2 regions of the Paenibacillus sp. 1A_MP2 genome follow, and region 2 is predicted to be linked to the other one. Evidence: riboswitches for the same ligand, from Rfam matches in the RefSeq annotation. Region 2 holds a riboswitch; the other holds the start of a gene.
What was found. A riboswitch is a leader RNA that binds a small molecule or an ion and turns the genes downstream of it on or off. The one in region 2 is predicted to bind cyclic di-AMP.

Region 1 (5,660 bases), 3.1 Mb from region 2:
TTCCACGTCAAGTGAACGTTTCATCTCAATAGGAATAACAATACGTCCGAGTGAGTCCATATTACGTACCATACATTTTTGCTTTTATTCATCATTACTTCCTCACCCATTTTCTTTCATTGTACCATATGGAAAGATTGAAAAGGCTTTAGCGAAATCGGGTTACGTTCCCGTAAATCTATGTAAATAAAGAAATAAACCATTTTCCTAAATGACCTTATACCCATATACATAAATGGGATTAAATAGTATTATATCCTTGGTTTTATACTATTTTATAGAGAAGGGATGTATAGTTGAATGGTAAAGAAAAAAAGATTTACAACCTTACTGTTAATTTTAAGCTTATTCACAAGTGTTTTAGCTGGATCTGCAGCCGCGGAGGATCAAGTCATTGAATTAAATGGAATAAACGAGCAAGAGATCAATACTTATCTGAAAAACGCAGGATACACTCAAGAAGTAATCGATACATTAGAACTGTATCAAAAGGAATATCTTTATGAGGAAAAAGCGATCTTTACAGCTCACAAAAACGCTCTTGGCCAACTAACCGAGAGTGAAGAAGGGGTTGCCGAGGATTTTAGCCTCATGTCTTTACCTAACTGGACCCATAGCTTGGTAGTGAGTCAAGTTAAAGCTCCATCAGGTTATGTTGATTTTATCTTTTCATACAATTCGGATTGGAGCTACAGACCAAATTTCACATCCGAAGAGAAATTCGGGATTGCTTGGACCGATGATTTCGATCCGTATCCGGAAACAGCTAAGTACTCTTATCAAGCGAGAGGATACCAAGACCGCCCAACTGCATACCCAGGTTGCCCATCGAGAAGAACAAATGGCGGTACTATTTGGTCAGGATACAACACATACAATCCAGGAGCTGGAGTGGGTTGGGCTATTAACCTAATTGGTAGTTGGTGGAGCCAAGACTGTGGCTACTACACAGTTGACGGACACAAAGGTTCTGGCCAAGTAAAAGCGGGTAAGGCACATAGTAATAACAGCGCCCCTGACTCAAGCTCTGCCGTTGGGAAATACTTCCATAGGACTTATTTGGCAAATGGAGAGCTTGGTTTCTCGGGTGTGCCAACAATCACAATAAGTCCTTCATCAAATTATGATCCGTCTGATGAAGTTGGTGCTCGTTGGAACTGGACAAACAAAAACTACTAATCGGGTAGATTAGTGTAGTTTAAGAAAAAAAATAAGAAAATAAACGCTTATAGCCCTTATTGCTTCCGAGGAAGCTAAGGGCTATAAGCGTTTTCAAGCTGTTTCTCTTCTTCCATTGTGTTAAGATAGTGCTCATTCAGTTACAGGAATTTCCTCTTCCTCTCCTCCCCAAACTATCTTCACACTTTTAACATCTTTCCAATCATCCACACTGCTCCTTGTAGGTAGTTGAATCACTTCATTTGGAGAAATTGTAGTACTAACTGTGTTTTTAGTTGCACTGTTGTTTGGATGTAGAATATTAACTTCTACCTCTTCATCAACAGGATCTTCTCCAATATATTGTATGGAAGGAATTTCTTCGTACTTATCTTCATTTGGTACAAGATCAATTGTAACTACCCAATTATCTGACTTTGCAACTAAACGCTTTTCGCTAACTGATTTGCTCGTGCAGCCGTACAAAAACAAAAGTAAAGCAAGCAGAACAAATATAATTTTCCGGTTAGAGATAAATACAACTCCTTTTAATTTTTGACCATATTATAGCATAAAAGTAATCAAAAGGATTGGTTCGTATTTCCTATTTAGCCGTTGTTTATGATGTCCAGGTGTTCAGTATGCAAAAGAAAAAGACCTCCTCAAGAATATTACTTTACTGTAACATAGAGTACAGCAGCAATTGTGCTTAAGTTGCATAATAGATCGTGAACTCGGTCCACTAGTGGTCACAATTCTTTTAACCCCTGACTCAGTTTTAGTATTAAATCTTACCATAGCATCATCCCACCAGTATTTCGGTGGCTGATCCTTGGGCTGGGTTAAATCAAATGCTATGCACTCTCCATCCAGGATCGCTGATTTTACGGGAAGCTTTATATCTAACAATTCCGGAAACCTTGATGTAATTTCCGTAACCGTGCCTTGAAAATGCACGAACTTTACCATTCTCATAGTGGATCAGTATTCTAAAGCCATCCCATTTCAAACTATTATACTTCCATCTTTTTATTTGATTAGGCTGCAACGGATACAGCAGCATAGGTTTGATTGGTTGATTTAACATATATGCTACACCTCTCCATAATGAACATATCATAATCGGCATTCCAGAGGTATATGGGTTCACTGGTATAACTGAGAATTATGTACATATTCTTTTTGTACACTTTTATGTAGATACGTGAAACAAAAGTTCCGGTAATTTCGTTTATATTATAGTGGGATGGGTAAAAACATTATAAGAGCACGGACGAAGCAATGCAAAATAGCCCTGAAAAAAGTAAAGTTAGGTTAGATAGCTTATCCCAAAATACTTTTGATGAAACGAAGCACAAAAAAACCGCCGGATACATTCCTGCGGAGAATGTACCAGACGGTTCTATTATGCTTCGTTACAGTAGTGTTATTGTTACAGCATGACGTTGCTCCGCTTGTCCCTAGTCGATGGCCAATGTCTCATATGCGTCCGTGCTCATAATGCGTTTAGCGCCAACATAGCGGTTAGCCCAATAGCTTTCACTTAATGCGCTGATTGTAACTCCTTTGGAAGAAGAGGAGTGTGCAAACTTTCCATCTCCTACAAAGATTCCTACGTGCGAGACCCCTTTGCCCGTTGTATTGAAGAATACCAGATCACCTGGTCTCATTTCCATACGGGATACTGAATCGCCCATGTCGAATTGTGAACTTGATTGGCGCGCCAGATCAATGCCCAGCTTGTCGAATACATAACTTGTAAACCCAGAGCAGTCAAAGCCGTTAAGCGTTGTTCCTCCGCTTTTGTATGTAGTTCCCATTGCTGAATCAATGACTTGGTCCATTTTTGAATCTGCGAATGCGCTGCCTGCTCCAAGCGATAATGCGAATGTGAGGCTAAGTACAGCTGCGGTTAATTTCTTCTTAAACAAAAGATATACCCCTTCCAATGCCTGCGAGGTTAGCTTAAGGATTCGGTTGAAGGTCCCCTATGATCCCTCTGTTGCAAGATCAATTCACCCATAACTGGTTCCCCCGCTTCCCAGGTGCTAGGAATTTGGCTATGCTAGTTGTGCACCTGCGAAATCAAGAAATGACGATTAAATTTTAAGTAGTTACAAATATGAAGGTAAAGATTACAAAGTTGTTACTAAAAACTCACTGCGATTATTGTAACAGAGGTATATCACTTTGGCAACGTTTAGCAACAAAATTAGCAAAAAAAACCTCGACCTTTGACGGGGAAAGGTCGAGGTTTGCTTGTTTAACGGCATTTGATGAACTTAACTTTACATAGAGATAGTAACAATTTTGATCGTTCAATTTATTCCTTGACCGAGTTGGACTGCCATAACCGGAAATGGGCGCATATTTTCCACAGACTCAGCAAGCACCGGGCAAGTGGGTACGTTTGTTGTAGTATAAGGCCGGTTAAGCCTGTTACTAACCATGAAGCTGAGGTAAAGGCAACAAAGACCAGCAGATGAAGACCGCCCAGCAGGGTCGCAATACCGATCAGAGTGATGATTTGGCGCAGAGCAATCCATAAGGCCTGGAACGTACCACGGGCTCCGCCTTCCCCGTCAGGAGCCGAGACCCCAAACTGCATGTAGAGAAGGGCATGATGTATTACCCACCCGTATACAATCCAACCAGCAACATAGGGAATACCCGGCAAGAGCAGTTGGAGGGAATGAAAGCCATCCATAAAGATGGAATAGAGCTTCGGTGCAAGCCAATAAGCCGGCAGCAGCAGCAATACGGTTCGAATCGTGTGAAGTAACAGCATCGGTTTCCACAAATTTTTGATGCCGCGAATGAATGGAACGCGCTCTTCCGAATGATTAAAATGCTGGAGTGAGTAGAGCAGCCCTGCCTGAATGAGTGGGCTAATTAGCATCCGCAGCAGCAGCATAGCCCCTAGAATCCATAAATAGCGATGGACCTCCGGGTTTGTTGACAGACCAAGCTGGCTCTCCATTTTGAATAGAATCGTACTTAGCTCCCCGGCATCAGGTTCAGGATAACGCAGGAGAAGCGGGACTACAGCTGACTGTACCATCCGATAAAGAAAGTATCCCCATATTAATTGATAGAGAAATAAGAGTGCCGCAATGAACATATGCTGACGGACGAGAAACCAGCCTTCACGTATTTTCGCTTTCACTGTATCCACCTCACCATGACAGACTTCCGAATATAGCTTCTATAAGTTTGGTTGCGCTCATACTCCAGCGGGATTTGGTTGGCTCATCCAGTCCGGCTTTCAGAAAATTGTTCATATGATGGTTCTCCAGCACGATCGTGTATAGCGGATCAGTCATCGCCCAGGAAACCGGGGAAGTGTAGGTCAATTTGTAGGTAATGCGCTCCTTGCTACCATCCCATTCTTTCGTCATGGTTTTCCCATCCTCGAACATAATTCGAACAGGCACCTTCGTATATTCACTGCCTTTTTTCTGCACTGTAACCGACGACTCGTACAAGGTTTGACCGTCTTTCAGGACGGGAGTGACCTTAATCTTCTCCACTGCAAAGTCAGCCATGCCGTCTCCGTACACGTATTGTTCAAAATAATCCGACCAGGACGTGCGGGTCACTTGTTCCACGACCTTTTGAAAATCAGAAGAAGTAGGGTGTTTGAAGCGGTATTTCTTCACATAGGTCGAGAGAATGCGCTCCATCGTTTTAGCACCAACCTGCTGCTCGATCCCGAGTAATACAAGCTTGCCTCTTGTGTATACGTTGGCTGCATAATGATTCTGGGAATCAAACTTCCAGGAGTCTTGTGTCAGTGGAGCTGGGGAAGTAATGAGACCTGATTGTACGGGCAGATTCGGGATAAGTCCGTATTCCTGTTCCATCAGTTTGTCTTCCGCATAGGAGGTGAATCCTTCGTCCAGCCAAGCCTCTTCAAATTCATTACTGGCGACCATGCCGTAAAAATACTGATGTCCAATCTCGTGCACAACCGTGCGTTCCAGATCGTAACCAGGAGCGGAATCATCCGCACCGAAGGCAGTGACCAAAGTAGGGTATTCCATTCCCCCTGCACCATTCCCCGATTTGGGCGGGACAACGATGGACAGTGTAGAATACGGATAAGGGCCAAACCATTTGCTATAATTGGATAGTGCTGCTTTGGCTGCATAGAAATAACGTTCCTTCAGATCCTCATGAGCAGGGTCGAGGTACAGCTTGATTCGAACGCCAGGCACATTAGGAGCAGAGAAGGGCTCTTCCGCATAAACAAAATCAGGTGAGGCTGACCAGGCAAAATCATGTACATCATCGGCATAGAACTGATAGATTTTTTCGCCGTTCTTCACCACAGCTTGCTGGGTTGGGAATCCTGTAGCAGCCACCTTGTATGTTTCCGGTACCCGAATACGTACACTATAGATACCGAAATCTGCATAAAACTCTGAATTGCCATGATACTGATGCAAATTCCAGCCTTCGGACGTTCGACCACGTGTGCCTACTGGCTCATATACGCTAAG
Region 2 (5,660 bases):
AGTAGCTGCCGGCTATCTGGATGATGTTATCGGACTATCTGCTGCGATCCCGGATGAAGAGCAGGTCGAAGCGGCGATCGGGATTCGCAAGGGCAATACGGAATTACTGAATGCAGTCAACGGAACGCTCGAACGTCTGAAAAACGAAAATAAAATCGATCAGATGGTTACAGAAGCAAGCCAGTTGATGGCAGACAAGGTTAATAAAAGCCAAAACATTTTTGAAGTGTTCTGGCAGTACAAAAGCTTCTATGCGACAGGTGTGGGCTATACGCTCTTACTGTCTGCTCTCGGTGTAATATTCGGGGTCATTATTGGTTTGATCATCTGTCTGTTCCGTCTGCATGACGTCGCAATTCTGCGCTGGCTCGGAACAGCTTATGTTGAGGTTATTCGTGGTACACCAATGCTGGTTCAATTGATGATTATCTACTATGGACTTGCGTTGACACTTGGTATTAATTTTACGCCGCTTCAGGCGGGTATTATTACCCTTTCCATTAATAGTGGTGCCTATCTTGCCGAGATTTTCCGTGCAGGTATACAGGGTGTGGATCGCGGCCAGCTGGAAGCAGCCCGTTCCCTGGGGATGGGAAGAGGCGCCGCAATGCGCTACATCATCCTTCCACAAGCGTTCAAAGCGGTGTTGCCGGCGATCGGTAATGAGTTCGTGACAATTATCAAGGAATCCTCCATTATCTCGGTTATCGGTATGGTGGACATTATGTACCAGGCAAGTGTGGTCAAAAACATTACGTACCAAGGAATGAACCCATTCCTGATTGCAGCAGCCATTTACTTTGTGCTGACGTTCATTTTGTCCAAGCTGATGGGTCGACTGGAAAGGAAGTTGAGTGCAAGTGATAGACGTTAGACAATTACACAAATCATATGGAAGCAACGATGTGCTTAAGGGCATCAACGTAACAATAGGCAAAGGTGAGGTTGTCGTGGTCATCGGTCCGTCCGGATCTGGGAAAAGTACCTTCTTACGTTGTCTGAATCTACTGGAGCAGCCTACTTCTGGGGAGATTGATTTTGAGGGAGTATCGATCACGGGTCCCAAACATAACATTAATGCGACTCGTGAAAAAATGGGGATGGTATTCCAGCATTTCAATCTGTTTCCACATAAAACGGTGCAGCAGAACATTACGATTGCTCCCATTAAAGTGAAAAAACAGTCTGCACAAGAAGCGGAACAAATCTGTGAAGATTTGCTCAAAACGGTTGGCTTGTCCGACAAAAAAGATGCCTATCCAAACCAGCTGTCCGGTGGACAGAAACAACGGATAGCTATTGCAAGGGCACTTGCGATGCAGCCGCATGTTATGCTGTTTGATGAACCTACCTCTGCACTGGACCCTGAAATGGTCGGTGAAGTGTTGGATGTCATGAAACGCCTTGCAGTAGGCGGCATGACCATGGTCATCGTGACTCATGAAATGGGCTTTGCCCGTGAAGTAGGTGACCGCATTCTGTTTATGGATGGCGGGGTTATTGTAGAAGAAGGAACGCCGGATGAAGTGTTTGGTCAACCCAAACATGCACGTACACGTGACTTCCTCGCTAAAGTGCTTTAATACAACCAAATCCTAAAGGATGATGGTCAAGGTGGAAACAAAAATTCGTTCTGCGGATGAGAGTTCATCCGATTCATGCATCCCTGTCGACGCCCAGTCGGCAGGGATGTTTTGTTATGTGAGGATACGAACAGATTTACATAAAAAGTAACGTTTCTGTCATCAATGATTTAAGTCCAAATAGACAATTTATTGAAAAAAGTCGCTTGAATTCAGCATAAAAGTTGAAGTGAATTAGCCAGATGGTAACATTTACTACGACTCTTGGTTACAAAATTGTGATATATTTGTTCCTGCCGAAACTTCCGGAGGTGGGAGTGTGGGGGATGTAACGATGCAGAGTGTGCTTGGGGAAGAATCATTTGCACACGGCTTGGGGTGAATTAGGGCTACATAAATTATTCATGTAATTGAACCTATAGGGTGGTTTCCTCCATCCGAATCCGACAACTAACTTCGCAGGCATAATGAGGGAGGAAGACCATGATTAACAAGAAACGTATAGCCAAAACAGCAACAGCTTTGCTGACAGCAGCAATGCTCATTCAAGCCGTTCCGGCTCATGCTGATTCAGTTCATGTGGCCAAAGAGGGGGATACCTTCTACACCTTATCCAAACAATATGGAGTTGGACTTAACGCACTTATTAAAGCTAACAATGACATTTCAGCCTACAACATTTATGGGGGATTGAAAATTACGATCCCTGGTAACACAACGAACACAGCTTCTGCTGCAGCAGCAAAAACAGAGGCCAAAACGGTGACTGCCGCAAGTCTTGACGTAAATTCGGATAGCAAGGTGGTACAGGCCTGGGGGAAAACGTTTGATTACAGCAAAACTGTCGACGTAAAAGCAACAGCATACTCCGCGGATGCTTCCGAAAATGGAGGATGGGGTGCAGTAGATTACTTCGGTAATCCGCTCGAACTTGGCACGATCGCAGTAGACCCTAGTATCATTCCACTGGGTACAAAAGTACTGGTAACGGGTCATACACATCCAGGACTACCTAAACAGGCATTTGTTGCTACAGCCCGTGATGTGGGTGGTGCCATCAAAGGCCATAAAATTGATATCTTTATTCCTGGCAGCAAGCAATCCGTGAACACATTTGGTATTCAGGATGTTGAACTTTACATTTTGAAATAAAATCAAAAGAGTAGCTGCACATGAACATGTGAGACTACAACTGAACCTACATCAAACCGTAAAGGGTGTCCTTCAATCACAATATTGTGATTGAAGGACACCCTTTTGCATATCCGATTTCTGTAGCAACCCAAGCTGCTGGCGCTGCTGCTGAACGCGCTGCGCAGCGAATCTTGATCCTACTTGCCCTTGGGCAGTTCCAACAGTTCATCCAAAGTTACGAGCTCATACCCGCGGTTTCGCAGCTCCTCGATGACTTCAGGCAACGCCTCAATAGTACCATTTAATATCGATCCGACCCCGCCTCCTGCATGCTGCAGAACAATGGAACCAGGTTTGACGGCAGACAGGATGTTTTGTTTGACTTCCTCTTTGGAGAGACCCTTCCAGTCCAGGGAATCGACGTTCCAGTTCACAATGCTGTAATGTTGTTTGGCCGCCCATTGCAGCTGCTGCTCGTTAATGTCGCCATAGGGTGGACGAATCATTTTGGGTGTGTAACCTACCAGATTGCGAATAATATCCCCGGTATGTAAGATTTGTTTGCGAAATGCATTCATGGATAGCTTACTGAACTGGGGGTGATTGTAGCTGTGATTGCCAACAATATGCCCTTCCTTCACCATGCGTTTCACCAAATCCGGATGTTTCTCAGCGCGATGTCCCACGATGAAGAAGGTAGCCCGTACCTTGTATTTTTTTAAAATATCCAGCACTTGAGGGGTGAACCGCGGATCAGGTACATCATCAAAAGTCAGTGCGACCTTTTTTGTTGAAGGGCCGTTGGTTTTGAACGTATCCGCATATTTCTGTCTGAGCTGTCCCAGTGTCAGCTGTTCCTCTTCGGAAGAATCAGACTTCGAAGCAGGTTCGGTTTGCGGGCTTGTAGATGCCCATATCTGAGCAGGGGCGTAACTTCCTCCCAGAAGAATGAACATGATGGATATCATTATGAGGCGTATGCGCATGTTAGTGCCTCCTTTTCCCAAATTGCGTTCTCTTTGGTATGCCCGGGGGGATCCGTATTTATGCATGATGTGAGATGTTTCATTGTTGATTCATTAAATTGTAGCCATAATTCCACCATATATATTACATATAGAAAAGGACAGGTGGAGCAGGATGAATACATACGATTTAAATTCCGTTCGTTTACAGGTGATTGAGGCAGGGGAAGACAAAGTGTTTATGGTAACTGGAGGAAGATCACATATTGGGGCGGTAGCAACATTTTATCCGGACCGGGAACGGGTGAACGGGGCTACGGTGCATATCCCTGGGCATAAAGAACAAGAGCTGTGCGAGAGACTTGCACGTAGAGCTTCTCTGCATTTAAAGGTAACCGTGACTGTGATTATGGGCATTCACTTTGATGCTATTACGCGAATGCAGATTGATGAGATTGTGCAGACTGCAGAGAAGCTGCTGGATGAAGAGCTGTTGAGCCAAACCGGTCCACTGATCCAATAGCTCCAGGTAGGCTAAGTAGCTAAAATCGTTTTTTAAGATTTTTTTTGTTAAAATTGAAACGAGTAGAACATTGCCACGTATGTATGATTATATACAAGGATGAACTATCGACTAGGAGGAATACCATAATGTCCATTTTCAAACGATTGCGCGATTTAACGATGTCTAACATTAATTCCATTATTGACAAGGCAGAAGATCCAATCAAGATGACAGATCAATATATCCGGGATATGCAGGAAGATCTGGAAGATGCGGAGAAAGCTGTTGCCGCACAGATTGCTATTGAGAAGAAATTTAAGCAACTGTTCGAAGAACAGGAAGCTCTCGTGAAGAAACGTGAAGAGCAAGCACATACAGCTGCGCGTGCACAGAATATGGATCTGGCCCGTCGGGCACTGGAAGAGAAAAAAGTCGCTGAAGAGAAGATGGCTGAATACAAAACAAGCTATGATCAAAATAAAGCGTCTGCCGATAACCTTCGTGGCAAGCTGGACGAAATGCGCAAACAATTGACGCAAATGAAAAATAAACGCGAAACATTGGTTGCGCGCTACAATGCAGCAAAAGCTCAAACCGAAATCAACAAGGCACTGAACGGATTTGGTTCAGATACTGCTAGTGCCGGCATGAAGCGTATGGAAGAAAAAATGATGCAGATGGAAGCTCAGGCTGAAGCCAGCAATGAAATGTCGTCCAAAGGAAAATCGCTGGATGATGAGTTTGAGAAGCTGGGCAAGGATCAGGCTGTTGAGGATGAACTGGCAGCGTTGATGAAGCAATACGAAAATAAGAACTAAACCTTGTATGTAAGCAGGGCACCAGCGGAGGAGAGACCAGCGTTTCTCCTTCGCTTTTAATTGCGGTTCATGTTGATATGTGGGGGCTATGGTAATGGATTTGAACATTTTGGCAATGCTGGTCTGGACGTTATCGGGTTCGGTTTTGCTGTTTGTCTTGATGTATGTGGATTCGTTGTTCACGAAGTATAAGGATTTTGCCGAAGTAAAGGCGGGCAATATGGCTGTTACGACACGTATGGTAATGAAGCTGTTTGCTCAGGGTTATGTACTTGCTACCTCCATTTCGACAGCGGGTCACCTTGGAGAAGCGTTGTTGGTATCCGTAGTTTCATTTATTATTTTGCTTATTCTGGAGAGTGTGGTTCACTATATGATTCGGAGATGGGCGAACCTGGATCTGGATACGGGAATACAGCAGGGCAAGACAGGTTATGGCTTGTTCTCGGGTGCACTTCATATCGTGGGCGCATTAATTATTGCAGCTTGTTTATAAGATAAAGAACAGGAGTAATGGGCATGAGTGTGTGGAAACGGATTAAAGGAATACTAGCCAAACCTGAACCGCCCCAGGCAGAGAAAACAATGCTTCAGCTGGCACCTGGTGATATCTGTGAGGTTTCGCTGGTTACTTATGAAGTTGTTGGGCGGGTAC

Region 1: it holds a riboswitch for cyclic di-AMP, as region 2 does, so the genes downstream of both, ACTWJ7_RS01565 (C40 family peptidase) here and ACTWJ7_RS16415 (3D domain-containing protein) in region 2, are expected to answer to the same signal.

What each region holds. Positions count from the first base shown of each region.
Region 1 is NZ_JBQQCS010000001.1:270,582-276,241, reverse strand. It holds gene ACTWJ7_RS01580 (hypothetical protein) at 301-1,179, shown strand; gene ACTWJ7_RS01575 (hypothetical protein) at 1,312-1,650, opposite strand; gene ACTWJ7_RS01570 (ATP-dependent DNA ligase) at 2,006-2,245, opposite strand; gene ACTWJ7_RS01565 (C40 family peptidase) at 2,619-3,089, opposite strand; cyclic di-AMP (ydaO/yuaA leader) riboswitch at 3,093-3,230, opposite strand; gene ACTWJ7_RS01560 (hypothetical protein) at 3,482-4,324, opposite strand; partial or broken gene ACTWJ7_RS01555 (M1 family metallopeptidase) at 4,335-5,660, opposite strand, start outside.
Region 2 is NZ_JBQQCS010000001.1:3,354,296-3,359,955, forward strand. It holds gene ACTWJ7_RS16405 (ABC transporter substrate-binding protein/permease) at 1-874, shown strand, start outside; gene ACTWJ7_RS16410 (amino acid ABC transporter ATP-binding protein) at 861-1,583, shown strand; cyclic di-AMP (ydaO/yuaA leader) riboswitch at 1,868-2,064, shown strand; gene ACTWJ7_RS16415 (3D domain-containing protein) at 2,067-2,735, shown strand; gene ACTWJ7_RS16420 (polysaccharide deacetylase family protein) at 2,915-3,703, opposite strand; gene ACTWJ7_RS16425 (prenylated flavin chaperone LpdD) at 3,858-4,205, shown strand; gene ACTWJ7_RS16430 (PspA/IM30 family protein) at 4,334-5,005, shown strand; gene ACTWJ7_RS16435 (DUF350 domain-containing protein) at 5,100-5,501, shown strand; gene ACTWJ7_RS16440 (DUF4178 domain-containing protein) at 5,525-5,660, shown strand, end outside.